One region of the Kitasatospora sp. NPDC092039 genome, then DNA from elsewhere that is predicted to be linked to it. Evidence: riboswitches for the same ligand, from Rfam matches in the RefSeq annotation. Region 1 holds a riboswitch; each other region holds the start of a gene.
What was found. A riboswitch is a leader RNA that binds a small molecule or an ion and turns the genes downstream of it on or off. The one in region 1 is predicted to bind cyclic di-AMP.
Positions count from the first base shown of each region.

Region 2: it holds a riboswitch for cyclic di-AMP, as region 1 does, so the genes downstream of both, ACIQI7_RS10095 (NlpC/P60 family protein) here and ACIQI7_RS25915 (transglycosylase family protein) in region 1, are expected to answer to the same signal.
Region 3: it holds a riboswitch for cyclic di-AMP, as region 1 does, so the genes downstream of both, ACIQI7_RS09470 (M23 family metallopeptidase) here and ACIQI7_RS25915 (transglycosylase family protein) in region 1, are expected to answer to the same signal.
Region 4: it holds a riboswitch for cyclic di-AMP, as region 1 does, so the genes downstream of both, ACIQI7_RS24400 (transglycosylase family protein) here and ACIQI7_RS25915 (transglycosylase family protein) in region 1, are expected to answer to the same signal.

Region 1 covers NZ_JBIVSD010000014.1:111,543-116,054, reverse strand. Annotated here, with positions in the region: gene eno (phosphopyruvate hydratase) at 1-771, opposite strand, end outside; gene ACIQI7_RS25915 (transglycosylase family protein) at 1,069-1,968, opposite strand; cyclic di-AMP (ydaO/yuaA leader) riboswitch at 1,974-2,140, opposite strand; gene ACIQI7_RS25910 (cytochrome P450) at 2,361-3,686, opposite strand; gene ACIQI7_RS25905 (SDR family NAD(P)-dependent oxidoreductase) at 4,010-4,432, shown strand; gene ACIQI7_RS25900 (MazG family protein) at 4,437-4,512, opposite strand, start outside.
Region 2 covers NZ_JBIVSD010000004.1:114,284-118,795, forward strand. Annotated here, with positions in the region: gene ACIQI7_RS10090 (NlpC/P60 family protein) at 1-602, opposite strand, end outside; gene ACIQI7_RS10095 (NlpC/P60 family protein) at 830-1,963, opposite strand; cyclic di-AMP (ydaO/yuaA leader) riboswitch at 1,974-2,123, opposite strand; gene ACIQI7_RS10100 (NlpC/P60 family protein) at 2,461-3,498, opposite strand; gene ACIQI7_RS10105 (NYN domain-containing protein) at 3,699-4,512, opposite strand, start outside.
Region 3 covers NZ_JBIVSD010000003.1:672,288-676,799, reverse strand. Annotated here, with positions in the region: gene ACIQI7_RS09480 (GNAT family N-acetyltransferase) at 1-396, opposite strand, end outside; gene ACIQI7_RS09475 (hypothetical protein) at 439-1,314, shown strand; gene ACIQI7_RS09470 (M23 family metallopeptidase) at 1,379-2,224, opposite strand; cyclic di-AMP (ydaO/yuaA leader) riboswitch at 2,238-2,396, opposite strand; gene ACIQI7_RS09465 (YiaA/YiaB family inner membrane protein) at 2,592-2,882, shown strand; gene ACIQI7_RS09460 (alpha/beta fold hydrolase) at 3,001-3,828, shown strand; gene ACIQI7_RS09455 (TetR/AcrR family transcriptional regulator) at 3,880-4,446, shown strand.
Region 4 covers NZ_JBIVSD010000013.1:14,212-18,723, reverse strand. Annotated here, with positions in the region: gene ACIQI7_RS24410 (LacI family DNA-binding transcriptional regulator) at 1-325, shown strand, start outside; gene ACIQI7_RS24405 (hypothetical protein) at 465-665, opposite strand; gene ACIQI7_RS24400 (transglycosylase family protein) at 946-2,271, opposite strand; cyclic di-AMP (ydaO/yuaA leader) riboswitch at 2,258-2,459, opposite strand; gene ACIQI7_RS24395 (hypothetical protein) at 2,953-3,912, opposite strand; gene ACIQI7_RS24390 (DUF397 domain-containing protein) at 4,481-4,512, shown strand, end outside.

The DNA.
Region 1 (4,512 bases):
CTCGAACTGGTAGGCGCCGTCCTCGTAGAACTCGGAGGAGGCGACGTCCAGGGCCAGCGCGACGTCACGGCCGGGCACGTAGCCGGCCTTCTGGATGGCCTCGACGATGAGGTCCAGGGCCTCGCGGTTGGAGTCCAGGTTCGGGGCGAAGCCGCCCTCGTCGCCCAGGCCGGTGGACAGGCCGCGCTCCTTCAGCACGCCCTTGAGCGTGTGGTAGACCTCGACGCCCCAGCGGACGGCCTCGGAGAAGGACTCCGCACCGATCGGGGCGATCATGAACTCCTGGATGTCGACGTTGGAGTCCGCGTGCGAGCCGCCGTTGAGGATGTTCATCATCGGGACCGGCAGGACGTGCGCGTTCGGGCCGCCCAGGTAGCGGAACAGCGGCAGGTCGCTGGCCTCGGAGGCGGCGTGCGCGACGGCCAGCGAGACGCCCAGGATGGCGTTGGCGCCGAGCGAGGACTTGTCCGGGGTGGCGTCCAGGTCCAGCATGGCCTGGTCGATCAGGCGCTGCTCGGTGGCGTCGTAGCCGACCAGCTCCGGGCCGATCTGCTCGATGACGGCCAGGACGGCCTTCTCGACGCCCTTGCCGAAGTAGCGGTTCTTGTCGCCGTCGCGCAGCTCCAGGGCCTCGAAGGCACCGGTGGAGGCACCCGACGGGACAGCGGCACGACCCGTGCTGCCGTCGTCGAGGCCGACCTCGACCTCGACCGTGGGGTTGCCGCGGGAGTCGAGGATCTCACGGGCTACGACGACATCGATGGACGGCACGAGGCATCTCCTTGCGGAAGCAGGGTCCGGTCTGACGGTGGTGCTGTCAGCAGGACGATTGCGGAGTCGTTACGACCAGAGCCTAACCGCCCGGGCTCCCGGGGCCACGTCCGCCTCGGTCCCGTCTCAGCGTGTGGCCCCGCTACGCACCGGTAGTTCACCTGCTTGTCCCAGCTTGTCCCACCGGAGCGGGCGAATACGGACGAAGGGGACCGGTAGGACCGGTCCCCTTCGGACGGCGGGGTGGAACGGTGTCGGCGTCGGGCGCCGACGGGCGTCGTCACCGGGCCCGACGGCTCAGCCGAGGTGCAGCACCTGGCCGGGCATGATCAGGTTCGGGTCGCCGCCGACGGTGGCGTGGTTCTGCTCGTACAGCGCGTGCCAGCCGCCGGACACGCCCTGGGCGGCGGCGATGGTCGACAGGGTGTCACCGGCGCGCACGGTGTAGTCGTGGCCGGTGGCCTGCGGGGCCGACTGGGCGGCCTGCGGGGCGTACTGCGGCTGGGCGGCGGCCTGGCCGGCGTACTGCTGGTAGACGCTCTGGTGGCTGGTCCAGTACCAGGCGCCGTTGTTCTGGTACCAGTACACCTTGGCGTCGGCGTCCCAGCCGGCGTGGCCGGAGAAGCCCGGAGCCTGCGCCTGCTGCTGCGGGGCGGCCTGCTGGACCGGCTGCGCGGCGGGCTTCTGCACCGGCTTCTGCGCGACCGGCTTCTCGGCCGGCTTGGCGGCGGGCTTCGGGGCCTGCTGCTTCGGGGCCTGCTGCTTGGCGGCGGACTGCGGCTTGGCGTCCGAGGCGGTGTCGACCACGGCCGGGGCGCCGCCCTTGGTCAGACCGGCCTTCTGGGAGCAGACCGGCCAGGCGCCCGGGCCCTGCGAGGCCAGGACCTTCTCGGCGACCGAGATCTGCTGGGCCTTGCTGGCCTGGTTGGCCTGCGCCGCGTAGGCGGTGCCGCCGTACGCCTTCCAGGTGCTGGAGGTGAACTGGAGGCCGCCGTAGAAGCCGTTGCCGGTGTTGATGCTCCAGTTGCCGCCGCTCTCGCACTGGGCGACGGAGTCCCAGGTGGAGGCCGGGGCGGCGGAGGCGCCGGTGGCGGTGAGGAGCGGCATCGCGAGTCCGACGCCGGCCACACCGGCGACGGCGATGGCCTTCTCGGTCTGGGTGCGACGACGGTGGCGGCCAGTTCCAACGAACAGCATGAAGAGGTCCCTCTCCGCACGCCTGCGAGGTGAGCTGTCGGGTTCGGACCGGGAGGTGGCCCGGCCGCCGTACGCGGGAACGATCCCGCTCGGGCGGCTTCACCCCAAGCCGTGGGAGACGGCAACAAACCTGGTTCCCCCGCCCCTGCCCAGGGTCTGGTCGGTTTCCCGTGGCGCGGCGGGCAGGATTCGGCGTTCCGCGCACGAGGTCCGCAGCTGCGAACTCCAGGGAGAGTAGACAGATCATCAGACCAATCACAAGCTCATATCGCAGATATCACACGACAATTACGGCCCGTATCCGATCGCCTACCAACGGCGGCGTTATGTCCGGATTGATGGGTGTTCACACCCCCGTCGGCGAGCGTTCGGCGACCTCCGCCAGCGCGGTCTCAGCCTGTCGCGGGCCCGGACGTGGCCTGCGGAGGGGTGTGCGGGGAGCGGCTCTCCGGGCTGAATTCCACCGGCAGTTCGCGCAGCCCACGCATGATCAGGCCGCCGCGCCAGCGCAGGTCCTCCGGGCTTCCCGCGAGCCGCAGGTCCGGCAGCCGGGAGAGCAGCGTGGCCAGCGCGGCACGCCCCTCCAGCCGGGCGAGCGGGGCGCCGATGCAGTAGTGGATGCCGTGCCCGAAGCCCAGGTGGGGGTTGTCCGTCCGGGCCAGGTCCAGGGTGTTCTCGGCCGCGAACCGGGCCGGGTCGCGGTCCGCCGCCGCCAGCACCACCAGCACCGGGTCGCCGACCGGGATGTCCACCCCGCCGATGGCCAGCGGGCGGGTCGCGAACCGCCAGGTCGCCAGCTCCACCGGTCCGTCGTAGCGCAGGAGTTCCTCGATCCCGGTCTCCAGCAGCGCGCTCTCCCCGCGCGCCACCGACTCCTGCAGCAGCCGGCGCTGCTCCGGGTTGCGCAGCAGCGCGTACGTACCGTTGCCGATCAGGTTCACGGTGGTCTCGAAGCCCGCGAACAGCAGGATGAAGGCCATCGCCGCGGCCTCGTTCTCGGTCAGGTGCTCGCCGTGGTCACCGGCCCGGATCAGACCGGAGATCAGGTCGTCCCCGAGGTCCGCCCGCTTGCGGTGGATCAGCTCCAGCAGGTACGCCCGCATCCGCTTCACCGCCCGCCCCACGCCGCCGCGTTGGCCGCCCCCGTGCCGGATCATCATGCCGGCCCAGTCGCGGAAGTCGTCCTGGTCCTCGGACGGCACCCCGAGCATGTCGCAGATCGCGTAGATGGGGAGCGGGAAGGCGAACTCGTGGATCAGGTCCGCCGAACCGCGCTGCGCGAAGCCGTCGATCAGCCGGTCGGTGAGCTGCTGCACCCGCGGCTCGAACTCGGCCACCCGGCGCGGGGTGAACGCCTTCGACACCAGCCGGCGCAGCCGGGTGTGGTCCGGCGGGTCGATGTTCAGCAGGTGGGTCATCAGGTCCGCCTGCCGCTCCCCGGGGATGCCCACCCGGCCGGTGCGGTGCGCCTGCTCGCTGTGGTGCGCCGGGTTCTTCGACAGCCGGCCGTCCGCGAGCGCCTGCCGGGCGTCCGCGTACCGGGTCACCAGCCAGGCCTCGACGCCGCTCGGCAGCGTGGTGCGGTGCACCGGGGCGTGCTCGCGCAGCCAGGCGTAGGCGGGGTACGGGTCGGCGGCGAACTCCCAGGTGAACAGCTGCGGGGCGGGGGCGTCGGACGGCGCGGCGGCGGGCCGGGCGGGGTGGGGCTGAGCTGGCATGGACCGACCGTATCCGGTGCGACGGGACCGCCCTCCCTCCTCCGGACCGCCTCCGGCGCGCCCGACGGCCGGTGGCCGGTCGGTGACCGCCGCGTTGCCGGTGCCCGGACGGTCCGTAGCCGGTCGGTTGCCGCCGCGTTGCCGGTGCCCGGACGGTCCGTGGCCGGTCCGTGGACAGCTCTTGGCCGACTCTTGGCCGCGGGGCGGGCGTGAGTCTGGTCACCTGAGGGGTAATCCCTGTTGCGGGGGGTCGGGACGTGCCTACGATCCTCCGCAGTACGCGTGGGCGCCGGTGCGGTGTCGCCCACAGGGAGGAGCAGGCCATGCGGGTCAGCGGGTCAGTCGTCGTCGTCGCGGTCCTCGACGGCGGGTCGGGCGCGGGCCTCGCCCGCCGGTTCGCCGCGGCCGGCACCGTCGGCATGCTGATCGCCGACCAGCACGTCGGCATCGCCGAGGACCTCGCGGCCGAACTCGACCGGCCGGGCTGCCCCGTCGTCGGCGTCTGCGGCGACATCCGCCGCCCCAGCGACGTCGCCGCCCTCGTGGACACCGCCGAGAAGCACCTCGGACCGATCGACCTGTTCGCCGTGGCCGGCCCGGGCGGGGAGCGGATCATCTCGCTGGCCGAACTGCCCGCCCACCTCGACCTGGAGCGGCTCGCCGAACTGGTCGTCCTCGTCGGCGAGGCCATCGGCGAGCTCGTCCCGCCGCAGCGGCGCCCCGAGCCCGCCGCCACGGCGGCCTGAACCGCTACTCCCCGCCCGGCTCCCCGGCCGGCCCGAGGCCCTCGGCCGCGCGCACCGCGTCCCGGTAACCGCGCGCGGCC
Region 2 (4,512 bases), on a different contig from region 1:
GCGGCGTCCAGGCCGTTCAGCAGCTTCTGCGCCCTGGCCAGCCGCTGCTGGATCTGCAGCTTGCTGTCGGCGAGCGAGCGGCGGGTCCGGTCCAGCTCGGCGAGCTTGTCGGCCGCCTCGGAGCGGCGCTGGTCGAGCCGGCGCTGCCGGGTGACCAGCTCGTGCAGGGTCTCCTGCTGGCGTGCGGCGGCCTGGCCCTGGGTGCGGGCGCGGGCCAGGTAGTCCTCCGGGTCGGGCGAGAGCATCAGCTGGGCGGTCTGGGACATCCCGCCGCCGCGGTACTCGGCCCCGGCCACCGTCGCCAGGTCGCCGCGCAGGTCGTTGAGCTGGTCCTGGGCGACGGCGATCTCGCCCTGGACGACCGTGGCCTCGCCCTGGAGCCGCCGCTGGGCCTCCTGCGCCGCGTTGAACCTCTCGGACGCCTGCTCGGCCTCGTCGTACAGCTGTTCCACCTGGGACTTGACGTCGTGACGGTCGGCCGGGTCCGGGCTGCCGGGGGCGGCCTGGGCGCGACCTCCGGCGGCGACGCCCAGCGCGGTGGCGGCGGCCGTGGTCAGCACCAGCGCCCGGGCGAGCAGTTGGGAACGGCGGTGCACGGACATGGCGGCGGGGGCTCCAATCCTGCGGCGCGGCCCCCGCCGCCGCACCGGGACGGGCGGCCGTCGAGCGGGAGTCCGGTGGCAGACGTTAGCGAGTCCGGGCAAGCGAGTCCAAACCCTTACGAACCCGAATATTCGACCCGTAATCGGACATCAGATCGACGCGCCGGAAAAGCCGCAGGCCCGGCCTCCCCTGGGGGAAGCCGGGCCCGGAAGCGGCCGAGCGGGGATCAGACCCGCACGATGCCGGTCAGCGGCATGTTGGTGACCGCCTCGTAGCGCACGTTGGTACCCGTCCGGGGGGCGTGCAGCACCTGGCCGTTGCCGGCGTAGATGCCGACGTGGTGGGCGTCGCTGTAGAAGATCAGCAGGTCGCCGGGCTGGGCCTGGGAGAGGTCCGTACCGATCCGGGTGCCGGCCGAGGCCTGCGCCTGCGAGGTGCGCGGCAGCGACACGTCGGCCTGGTTGAACGCCCAGACCATCAGGCCGGAGCAGTCGAAGGAGCTCGGGCCGGTGGCACCCCAGACGTACGGGCTGCCGACCTTGGAGGCGGCGGCCGCGAGGGCCGCGGCACCGCGCGAGCTACCCGGGGCCACCTTCACCGGAGCGGTGGTGGTCGGGGCGGTGCTCGTGGGGGCGGAGAGGTCGCCGCGGGTGTTGTCCCGCGAGGCGCGGTCGGCCTGCGCCTGCGCCTGGGCGGCCGCGTCGGCCTTGGCCTTGGCGTCGGCCGCGGCCTTCTCCTCGGCCTGGCGCAGCGCCTGGCGCTCCTGCTCGGTCAGGGTGTTGAGCAGGTCCTGGGCGGCCTTCAGCTTGCCCTGGACCTCCACCTTGGCGGTCTTCAGCTGCTGGGTGGTCGACTCCAGCTCGGCGAGCTTGCCCTGGGCCTCGTTGCGGTCCTGGTCGAGCTTGCGCTGCTGCTCCTGGAGCTCCTTCAGCTGGCCCTTCTGGGTGGCACCGGCCTGGTTCAGCGCGTCGGCCTGGCTGAGGAAGCTGTCCGGGCTGGAGGAGAACATCAGCTGGACGGTCGGGGATATCCCCCCGTTGCGGTACTGCTCGCCGGCGATCTCGGCCAGGCCGCCCTGGAGCTCGGTGACCTGCGCCTGCTGACGGGCCACCTGGTCCTGCAGGCCGGAGACCTGCTTCTCCAGCTCCTGCTGCTTGGCCTGGGCGGCGTTGTAGTTCTCGGTCGCGACCTCGGCCTGCTCGTTGAGCTGGTCGACCTGCTCCTTGACCTGGTCCTTGGTCGGCTGCGGGTCGGCGTGGGCGCCGGACTGCGCGGAGAGGGCGACGGCTGCGGCGGCGACTCCGGTCAGGATGGAGACGCGGGCGCGGCCGGCGGGCTTGGGACGACGATGGGACGCCACGAAGGCGGGCTCCTTCTTCCTACGTCCGCCTACCGGGTGAGCTGACGGGTTCGGGCCGGAAGCATGCCCTACGACGCCTCACGGCCGTTCGGCCGACCTGGCGCCGATTCACCCCGGAGGAACGTGGTTCCCCGGCTCCGCTCCGCAGCGCCCCCAGTCACTGGGCTCCCCTGTCGGGCAGTCGCTTCGACCTGCCCCGCTGCCTCGCGAACTCGGCGGTAACCACCGCCGCCACCCTGGCTGGGCGATCGACAGTGCGGTGGTTCGGAGCATGACCCTAGTAACTGAACCGTGATCCGTTCAAATCCTTGTCAGAAAAAAGACGGAAGATTGCCCAAGTTCCCTTGTGAAAATGACCGATGGTGACCAATGGTGCACGCAAGGCTGATCGGTTCTCAGCAGGCGGCCCCAAAAGGCGGAAAAGCCGAACGCCACCCCCGCGACGGAGGTGGCGCTCTTCACAGCTCCCGAACGGGCGTCCCGGGCGTGTCGGTCCGTCAGACCCGGCGGATGGTGTTGATCGGCATCGCGTCGGCCTTCATCACCTTCACCACGTCACCGGTGTGCGGCGCGTGGACCACCATGCCGTTCCCGATGTACATCCCGACGTGGTACATGCTCGGGCCGTAGATCACCAGGTCGCCCGGCTGGGCCTGGTCCAGCGACGGCACCCGGGTGCCGTAGTGCCCCTGCTCCTGCGAGGTGCGCGGCAGCGAGACGCCGGCCTGCCCGTACGCCCAGACCATCAGGCCCGAGCAGTCGAAGGTGGTCGATCCGGTGGCGCCCCACACGTACGGCGAGCCCTGCTTGCTCATCGCCTTGGCCACCGCCGCCCCCGCGTAGCCGCTGGCCGGCGGCAGGCTGCCGAGGTCCACCCGCGCGTTGCCGCGCGAGGCGCGGTCGTCCTGCGCCTGCTGGGCCCGCAGCGCGGCGCGGTCGGCGGCGCTCAGCGAGTTCAGCAGGTCCTGGGCGGCCTTCAGCTTGGTGTTGACGTCCGCCTTGGCCTGGTTGAGGTCCTTGGTGGTGCTGTCCAGCGAGGCGAGCACGGCGGCCGCCTCGGCCTTCTGCTGGTCCAGCCGGCGCTGCTGCTCCAGCAGCCCCTTGAGCGCCTCGGCCTGGCTGGTGCTGGCCTGCTGGACGGTCGAGGCCTTCTCCAGGTAGCCGGACGGGTCGGAGGAGAGCATCAGCTGGACGGACGGGTCGATGCCGCCGGCGCGGTACTGCTCGCCCGCCACCTCGGCGAGGCCGCCCTGGAGCTGGGTCATCTGCTCCTGGCCGCGGGCCACCTGGTCCTGCAGCTGGTCGGCCTGCTTGCGCAGCTGGTCCGCCCGCTCCTTGGCGCCGTTGTACTTCTCCGCCGCCTGCTCCTGCTCCTCCTGGAGCTGGTCGATCTGCGCCTTGACGTCCGTCTTGTCCGGCTGCGGCGCGGCGTGCGCGGCCACCTGGGCGGAGAGCGCGACCGCGGTCGCAGCGGCAGCGGTGAGCACGGAGACCCGTGCGCGGCTCGGCTGCTTGGGACGGCGGTGGGAGGCCAAAGGGACCGGCTCCTTCTTCCTACGGGCTCACCTGATGGGATGAGATTCCGGAAAATAGGTTTGACGCCAGACCCTAGTGAAGATCTACCCGTTTTGCTACTCCCCCGATGGCGTGAACCCCGGTCCCCACGCTGACTTCACGGGACCCGCACAACGCTCCGGACGAGCCGCTGACCAGCCGTCATGCGGTCCGGCCCAGGTCAGGGCCGGGCCAGCCGGTTCAGCAGCAGCACCGACGCCACCGGGCGCGCGCCCGCCTTCCGCACGCCCTCCGCGACCTCCCGGTCGGTGGACACCACCACCACCGGGCGGCCCTGCGGCTCGGCCCGCACCAGACGGCGGATCAGCTCGTCGGCCGTCTCCCCGGTCCGGCTGAACCGCACCCGGACCCCGCGCGGCGGCGCCATGATCACCGGGACGTCCAGGTCCTGCCCGTCGAACACGCAGGTGACCTCCGCCTGGGTGCGCTGGGCCAGCATCGCCAGACCGCCCAGCAGCCGGATCCGCTGCTGCTCCAGCGGCAGCGCCGGATAGCCGGTCTTGGTCACGTTGTAGCCGTCCACCACCAGGTGCACCTGGGGGATCGCCAGCAGCTGGTCCAGCAGCGCCGGATCGTCCTCGGCCAGCCCGCGCCGGGCCACGTCGTGCGGCGAGGCCGCCCCCGGCACCACCGCCTCCACCAGGTCCGCCGGGCGGATCTGGGAGACCGGCAGCGCCAGCTCCCGCTGGAGCCCCTGCGCCGACTGCAGCACGGTGTCCAGCAGCAGCCGCAGCCGCATGTCCTCGACACTGCGCCCCTCGCGGGCCGACCGGCGGCCCTGCTCGGCCGCGTTCTCCAGCTCGGAGACCCGGTGCCGCAGCCGGCGCGCCTCGGTCTCGGCCGCCCCGCGCTCGGCCGCGGCCTGCGCCCGCAGGGCCTCCAGCTCGCCGGCCACCCGACGGGTCTCGGCCTGCGCCCGGCGGGTGTCGCTCTCCAGCGACCGCACCTTCTTGCGCAGCGACTCGGCCTCCTTG
Region 3 (4,512 bases), on a different contig from region 1:
GTCCAGGGGCCCGAAGGCGAGGTCGCAGAGCAGGCCGACGGTCTCGCCCGCGTAGCCGCGCCCCCAGGACCCGCGGGCCAGCACGCACCCGAGCTGGGCGGCGCGGTACCCGTCGAGGGTGAGCGAGGCCTGCCCGACCGGCGTGGCGTCCGCCGGGTCCTCGGCGTCGGCGAGCCTGGTGACGGCGAGCCGGTAGGTGTCCCGCTCCCCGGCCATCGCCTCCTCCAGGTAGAGCTCGACCTGGTCGGCGCACTCCTCCCGGTCGCCCGGCCCGAACGGCAGGTGGCGGGTGACCTCCGGGTCGCCGAACAGCGCGTGCAGCGCGTCCACGTCGCGCTCGGTGTGGTGGTACTCGCGGACGGCCAGTCGCGGGCCGGTGAGTCGTACGGGGACCATGGCTGCCGACCCTATCCCCGCCCGGCGGCTACCGTTCGGACTATGAACGACGAAGACCTGCGGCTCGCCCCGCGCACCAAGGCCGCCGACCTGCTCGACTGGGCGGCCGAGCAGGGCCGCGCGCCGGTGGCCGAGGGGCCGCTGCGCGCGGTGCTGGCGCTGCTGGAGCTGGGCGAGGGCAGGATGCGCGACGGCTGGCCCGAACTGACCTCCGACGCGGTGGAGCACCTGCTGTACGAGCGGCTCCACCTGTACGTCCAACCCGCGCCCGAGGAGGACCCGCTGGCCTACGGCGACGCCGTCCGGCTGCTGATCGACCACCAGCGGGCGGCCCGGCGGCTGAACGCCAAGCGCCAGGAGCGGCTGCACGCGGAGGCCGAGTGGCAGGGCGAGGTCGCGGCCGGGCTGCTGCGCCGCGCCGACCTGGTGACCTGGCCCCGGCTGTACGCGCTGCTGCTGCACGCGCACGGGGTGGACGTCACGGACGCGGCGGCGGTGCGGGACTGGCTGGCCGGCTTCGCGGAGCTGTCGGAGGACGAGCGGCTGGCCGCGTACGGGGCGCTGGTGCCGGCCGGCTGGCTGGACGAGCCGGACGAGCAGGGCTGGGGCCCGGGCCGGGTGCTGGCGGTCGGCATGGCCACGGACGGCGCGCGGCGGCTGCTGGAGCAGGGCCTGATGCGGCGCAGCTACCGCAACCTGGCCGAGCTGACCTCGCTGGGACGGCCGATGCCGGACGAACTGGCCGGGGACTTCGGCCGGTTCGAGGAGGCGGCGGTCGACGCGGCGCTCGACCTGTTCGGCGGGTGGACGGTGCCGGGGCTGCCGCGGCTGCTGGTGACGGAGTTCCCGGAGCTGGCGCCGGAGCCGGGCCACGAGGAGATCGAGGCGTACCTGGCGCAGCTGCCCGTCGAGGAGTGAGTCGGCGCGCGAAGGCCCCCGGCCCGGGAGCTGCGGCTCCGGGCCGGGGGCCTTCGCGGGTGCGTCAGAGGGTGAGGCCGCGCTGCTCGAGCCAGGGCTCGGGGTCGACCGGGGCGCCGCCGCCGGGGCGGACCTCCATGTGCAGGTGCGGGCCGGTGACGTTGCCGGTCGCGCCGACCTTGCCGATCTGCTGGCCGGAGACGACCTTGCCGGAGCCCTTGGTGATCGAGGAGAGGTGGCAGTACCAGATCTCGGTGCCGTCGGGCAGGGTCTCGACGATCCGGTAGCCGTACGAGCCGGCCCAGCCGGCCGAGGTGATGGTGCCCTGGCCGAGCGCGTGGACCGGGGTGCCGGTGTCGGCGGCGAAGTCCAGGCCGGTGTGCAGGTTGGCCCAGTAGCGGGCGCTCTGGCCGTAGTGGGCGGAGAGCCGGTACTCCTTCACCGGGAGGGTGAGGGCGGCGGCCTTGACCCGCTCGGCCTCCTCGGCGGCGCGCTTGGCCTCGGCCTCCTTGGCGGCGGCCTTGGCCTCCGCCTCCTGCGCGGCCTGCAGCCGGGCGGTCTCCTCGGCGGCGGTGCGCTGGCTGTCGGCCTGGTGCTGGATGCGGGCGGCGAGCGCGAGGCCGGGGTCGGCGGAGAGGGCGACCGGGGTCTCGTCCGGGGCCTCGACGGCGGGGGCGGCGGCCGGGGTGGCCGAGGCGAAGCCGGTGGCGCCCAGGGTGGCGGCGACGGCGGTGACGCCGAGCAGCGGGGAGGCTCCGCGGGTCTGACGCGGCATCCGGTGGCGGTTGGTCTCGACCTCCGGGCCGAAGGCCTCCGCACCGAAGGCCTCGGGGCCGTCCGTGCCGGGGTGGTCGAGAAGCTGGGTGCCGGCTGCGGAGCCGGGGTGTGCCGGGGTGTGCGTCGACGCCACGGGAGGCGCGCTCCTTTCCTTCCTTCGCGCCTACCGGGTTAGCTGACGGGTTCGGAGCAGGAAGGTCTCCTACGGCCGGGCCGGGGCCCCGCCGATTCACCCCAAGGAACGTGGTTCCCCGGCTCCCTGACCTGCCCGGGGGCCGGTCGGCGGGATTAGGCGACGGCGCACGGTGCCGTCTGGGTACGGCGTTGACGACCGCGCTGCGTTATCAAACGTTAATCCTAGGAGGCTCTGATTCCAAGCCATCCGTTCCGAGCAGCTTACGCCCAGGTGATCGGACGTCAACGAACGACCCCTCATGCACGGCTCCATCTGAGTACGCCTACTCATGTGCGGTCCGACCGGGCGGCCGCATCCTGACGCCATGAGCACACCGATGCAGAGCCGCACCACGGCCGCCTACTACATCCAGGCCGTCCTCTCCTTCGCCGTCTCGGGAACCGCCCTCGCGGTCGGGATCGCCTACCTGCCGGTCGGCGGGTGGACCCGGGCCTTCCTGGGGATCGGCCTCCTCTACACCGTCACCTCCGCGTTCACGCTGGCGAAGGTGATCCGGGACCGGCAGGAGTCCAACGAGATGGTGACCCGGGTGGACCAGGCCCGGCTGGAGAAGCTGCTCAGCGAGCACGACCCGTTCAAGGTGGAGGGGGTCTGACCGCCCCCTGCGCCGACTCGTCCGCCGACCGCTTGACGGCTAAGGCTATTAGCCTTAGCTTTATGGCTATCGGCGGCACCCGCCGATGCCCCGCACCGGCGGCCCGAGGAGGACCACCATGAACGGCACCACGACCCCGAGCACCCAGTACCTGACCGTTCCCGGCGGCCGGATCGCCTTCGACGACACCCGGCAGGGCGACGGCGCCCCCGTCGTCCTGCTGCCGGGCATGCTCGACAGCCGGGCCGCCTACCGGCACCTGCGCCCGCTGCTGGTCGCCGCCGGCCACCGGGTCGTCACCATGGACCTGCGGGGCTTCGGCGAGTCCTCCGTCGCCTGGGACGACTACGGCCCGGCCGCCCTCGCCGGCGACGTCCTCGCCCTGCTCGACCACCTCGGCATCGAGCGCGCCGTGCTCGCCGGGAACTCCTACACCGGGGCGACCGTCGTCAGGGCCGCCGGGGACGCGCCCGAGCGGGTCGCCGGGATCGTCCTGCTCGACGCCTTCGTCGAGAACCCGCCGCCGGGCGCCCTGATGCGGGGCGTCATGGGCCTGATGGGCGCGGCCCTCGTCCACTGGCCGGCCTCCTGGGGCTTCTACCTGCGCCGGATGGCCTTCCCCGGCGCCAAGCCCGCCGACTTCGACGCGTACGTGGACGGCCTGGTCGCCGCACTGCGCACCCCGGGCCGCAAGGCCGCCACCCGCGGGTACGTCCGCGGCGACTCGGCGCCGGCCGGCTGGACGGCCGCGGTGCGGTGCCCGGCGCTGGTGGTCATGGGCAGCGCGGACCCCGACTTCCCGAAGCCGGAACTCGTCGCCGACCGGCAGGCCGCCGCCCTGGGCGCGCGGAAGGTGATGATCGAGGGGTCCGGGCACTACCCGATGGCCGACAACCCGACGGCCACCGCGGACGCCCTGCTGCCGTTCCTCGCCGAACTCGGCTGAGCCCCGCCCCCGCCCGCCACCCGACCCCACCCGTACGGAGAGCCCGAACCCATGCCCCGCGTAGGACTGACCCCCGGCCAGGTCGTCGACCACGCCCTCGCCCTCATCGACGAGCAGGGCGCCGAGGCCCTCACCCTGGCCTCCGTCGCCGCCCGGGCCGGGGTCGCCACCCCCTCGCTGTACAAGCACGTCAGCGGCGGCCTGGCCGAACTGCGGCGGATGATCGCCGTCCGGGTCACCGGAGACCTGGCCGACCGGCTGGCCGAGGCGGCCGTCGGACGCAGCGGGGACGACGCCGTCGCCGCCGTCCTGCGCGCCTACCACGCGTACGCCACCGAGCACCCGCACCGCTACCACGCCCTGCCCCAGGCCCCGCAGCCCGACGACGACCTGACCCGGGCGGCCGCCCGGCTGGTCGGCGTGATCATCGCCGTCCTGCGGGAGTACGGCCTCGACGGCGCCGAGGCGATCCACGCCGCCCGCACCGTCCGCTCCCTCGCCCACGGCTTCGCGTCCCTCTCCACCGCCGGCGCCTTCCAGCTCGCCGAGGACCTCACCACCACCCACGACCGCCTCATCGCCACCCTCACCGCCGGCCTGCGCGGCTGGCCCGCCTGACCGCCCCGGCCGTCCCGCCCGGCCTCGGGGCTCGGCGCCCCTGCACCGGACGACGCCCCTTCCGCA
Region 4 (4,512 bases), on a different contig from region 1:
CGCCGCGGCCGGCGCCCTGCTCGACAAGGGCTGCACGGCGATCGTCTGCGGGAGCGACATGATGGCGCTCGGGGCGATCCGGGCGGTGCGGCAGCGCGGGCTGTCGGTGCCGCAGGACGTGTCGGTGGTCGGCTTCGACGACTCGCCGCTGATCGCCTTCACCGAGCCGCCGTTGACCACGATCCGGCAGCCGGTCGAGGCGATGGCCACGGCGGCGGTGGACGCGCTGCTGGAGGAGGTCGGCGGGAACGCCGTCCAGCGCGGCGAGTTCATGTTCCAGCCGGAGCTGGTGATGCGCGGGTCCACCGGGGCCTGCGCGCGCTGAGCCCCGGCCGTCACGGCCGACGCAGGGGCCCCGGAGGGCGGTTGCTCTCCGGGGCCCCTCGGCGTGCGCGCGGTCGGCCGCCCGGGGTTCGGGGGTGGCCGGCCGCCGGAGTTCGGACGGCTCGGCGGCCGTCGGGTGGTCAGCCCTCCTGCGCCGTCGGGCGGTCGGCGGTGAGCCGGTGTCCGTCGGCGGCCTCGCCGGTGCGGGTCTCGGTACGGCGGCCGCGGGCCAGGTAGTCGCGCAGGATCAGCTCGACGGCGTCCTGTGGGTTCTTGGTGCCGGAGAGCATCATCGCGTCGATCGCGAGGTTCGCGTCGAGGGTGACGGTGACCTGGGCCATGTGACTCCTCCTCGGGTGCAGAGCAGCAGCATGCCCGTTGCGAGGAGGTGTCCACCACGGAATACGGCGGATCCGCGGAACGGGAGCAGGGCGGGCGGTCCGGGCGGGAACGCCGGAACCCCCGGGGAGAGCGACCAGACTCTCCCCGGGGGTGGCGGGTGGTCAGCGTTCGGACGATGACTGACAGCTGACAGATGATGAAATCTGTTATCTGTTATCTGTTATCTGTCAGCTGAAATCTGTCAGCCGTCGTCCGAACGCTGTCGGCCGTTCGCCGTCCTCAGACCCGGCCGGCGAAGTCCGGGGCCCAGTTGGCGATGGTCTGCTCGCGGACGCCGGAGCTGGGGTTCGCGGCCTCGACGTACTTGCCGTTGCCGACGTAGATCGCGACGTGGTAGACGCCGGAGTCCTTGCCGTTGTTGGACCAGAACAGCAGGTCGCCCGGCTGGAGGCTGTCCAGCGAGACGTGGGTGCTGGCGGCGGCCTGGTCGGCGGCGACGCGCGGGACGGAGATGCCCGCGGCGCGCAGCGCGGCCTGGGTCAGGCCGGAGCAGTCCCAGCCGCCGTTGCCGGTGCCGCCATAGACGTACGCCTGACCGACCTTCGACTCGGCGAAGGAGACCGCGGCGGCCATGCTGCCGGTGGCGGCCGGAGCCGGAGCCGGAGCCGGAGTCTGGGCCTGGGGCTGCGGAGCGGGCTTGGCGGCCGGGGCCTGGGACTGGGCGGTCGGCTGGGCGTTCACGGCGCCGCCGTTCGCGGACCGGCCGGACTTCTGCGAGCGGTCGAACCAGGTGAAGTCCGCGCCGGACTTGTCGGCGGACGACCCGTCGAAGGACAGGTGCTGGCCCGGGTAGATGGTGTCAGGGCCGTCGGTCAGGGTGCCGCGGTTGAGCTCGTACAGCCGCTCCCAGCCGCCCTGCACGTTGTGCCGGTCGGCGATCGAGGACAGCCAGTCGCCCTCGACCACGGTGTAGTCGCCGCCCTGGGCCTGCTGCTGGCGCTTCTGGGCCCAGTCGCCGCGGCTGCCGGAGGCGGCGGAGTCACCGGCGTCCTGAGCGTCCTGAGCGGGCGCGGCGGGCTTGGCGGCCGGGGCCTGCGCGGGCTTGGTGGCGGGCTTCGCGGCCGGAGCGGCCGGCTTGGCGCTCTGGGCGGGCGCGGCGGTGGTCGAGCCGGCGGTGGAGCCCGCCGAGGTGTCGACGGCGGCCGGGGTGCCGCCCTTGGTCAGGCCGGCCTTGACGGAGCAGACGGGCCAGGCGCCGGGGCCCTGCGAGGCGAGGACCTTCTCGGCGACGGCGATCTGCTGGTCCTTGGTGGCCAGGTCGGCGCGCGCCGCGAAGGCGGTGCCGCCGAAGGCGGACCAGGTGCTGGAGGTGAACTGGAGGCCGCCGTAGAAGCCGTTGCCGGTGTTGATGCTCCAGTTGCCGCCGCTCTCGCACTGGGCGACCTTGTCCCAGGTGGCGACGGTGGCCGCGGAGGCGGTGCCCGAGGTGAGGCAGGGGACGGTGAGGCCGACGCCCGCGACGCCGAGGGCGGCGATCACGCGGCGGGTGCGGCTGGACAGGCTGGTGCCGTTGGTGGGCAGCATGAAGACGCGGTCCTCTCCCACGCCTGCGAGGTGAGCTGTCGGATTCGGGCTGGAGTTGCCCGGCCGCGCGGTGAGCGCGGCTTCACCCCTAGCCCTGGACCGTTCCGAAGAGCGGTCCGGGGCGACTTACCTGTGGTTCCCCCGCTCCTGCCGTGGTGCGTTTTCGCGCTGCCAGGACATCCGACGGCAGGACTCGGCGTTGCGGATGACCGGGTTCGTGTGGTCACGAACGGGGAGCACGTTAATCAGACTTAAGTTCAACCGCAAATGCCTGTGACGCACATCACGGTTTAGTGGAAACTGCCAAAATTGCGGCCGAGCATGATCGTAAATGATCGTTTTCAAGCAATGTCGTTGCAGAAAGCGACAACTGGCTTCGCCTCAGAAGTGACGTGACGGAGCGTCGAATCGCGGAACAGTGCGCTCCGAAGACCGGGGGAGCGGCCTCGATTCAAGTGCCCGGGGCCGCGCTCCCCATTTCCCTTCAAATGACGCCAGAACGGACATTCCACTTCATCGCCGTCCGACTCCCCGTACGGGACGGGGCCTTCCGCGGCAGCCACGGAAGGGGCCAATCCCATTCCCGGCCCGACAGGGCGGGGGCCGATGCCGGCGGGCAATGCGGCGGGGGCCAATGCGAAGGGCCCGGAACGCGAACCGTTCCGGGCCCTTCTGCGCGCGCGAACCGGCGCGCGGTGTCGACTACTGCCCGAGGGGCTTCTCGGCGGCCGCGTGGGCGCCGCGAACGCCCTCCAGGGCCCCCTCGGCCGAGGCGGCGGCCGCGGCCTCCGCCTCGGCCCGCGCCAGGTCCTCCGCGGACGGCACGGGCAGCGCGGCCAGGTAGGTGGAGGCGATCAGCTGGCCGACCGACGGGTAGGCGCCCAGCGGCGCGGCCGACGGGCAGCCGGTCTCCTCGGCGGCGGTGGCGAGCAGCTCGGAGTCCGCCTCCGGGCCGATCACCAGCGGGGCCAGCGCCGGGCGCTGCGAGCCGGTGTCCCTGAGGTGGTTGACGGCCGCGGCCACCGACCCGGGCACGTCGAGCGCCGCGGCGACGACCGGCACGGCCAGTCGGGCGGCCAGCAGCACACCGGTGATGCCGGCCGCGGCGGCCGCGTCCTCGCCGCCGACGGTGGTCAGCACCACGCCGTCGGCGGCGGTCGCGATGGCGAACAGCCGGGCGCGGTCGGCCCGGGCCAGCCCGGCCTCGGACAGCCGGACGTGCACGGCCTCGGCCAGTAGCGGGTGCGGGCCCAGCGGGTCGGTGATGGGGGCGCCGTACTCGGCGGCGAGCGCGTGAAGCTCGCTTAGGAAGGTGTGCGGGCCGGGCACCAGCGGCACCAGGACGGGCATCGGCAGCCCGGCCTCGGCGGCCAGGGCCAGCAGCTCGGCCACCGTGCGGTCCTCGCCGCCCGCGACCTCGGCGCCGCCCCCGGGGAGGTAGCCGACCGCGGTCTGCACGCCGTTCTGCTCGGTGCGGACGATCGAGAGCAGTTCCTCGACGACCGAGCGGGACTCGGGCCCGGCGGTCGCGGGCACGGCGAGCACCAGGGCCGGGGCGCCGGCCGGGATCTCGGGGCGCTCGGGACGACGGTGGCGCCCCCGCGCACGGGAGCCTGGAGTGCGGACGGGCAGTGGCGCGCCCGGAATGGCTGCGGTGCTCATGCCGGAGATCGTAGGACATCGGCCCGCCGGGCTTGCAGTCGGCTGCCGGACAGGATTCGCGCGGTCACGGTGCGGACCCCGCGCGAACCCGGTGCGTCTCCGGCGCCGGTCCGGGCGCTTTGCCTACAATCCGGACATTCTTCACCCAACCCCCGCACGGCCGCCGGTGGTTGCCACGACGCGAACCGCGGGGACGGGCGTTGCACCCGGGGTGCGTGAGATGTCTCACAGCATGTGAATGGTTTGACGGAGGGTCACGAGTGCGCGACTCCCGGCGTTCGAAGATCAACATTCAGCGGGGAGGTGCTCACGGCCGGTTATCACGAGCCCGGTGAATCATCGGCTATGTCCGTTTACGTACCGTCAGAAGAAGGCCCGTGAAGAGTTGGCGGATGCGGGTAAAAGGCCTGGTGCACCTGCAACGTCCCGTGCTGATGCACGTGCACTGCAGCTATCATCGCGTCAAGTGAGGCGTTGTGCCGGACCGGTACGGGGCCGGCCCGTTCGTTCCGACGGTGCCGGGGGCGCCGCGCTGGACGACAACTCCGGAGCTCTTCGGGAGATTTCTATGCACGACTCGCAGGACACGCACGGCTCGTA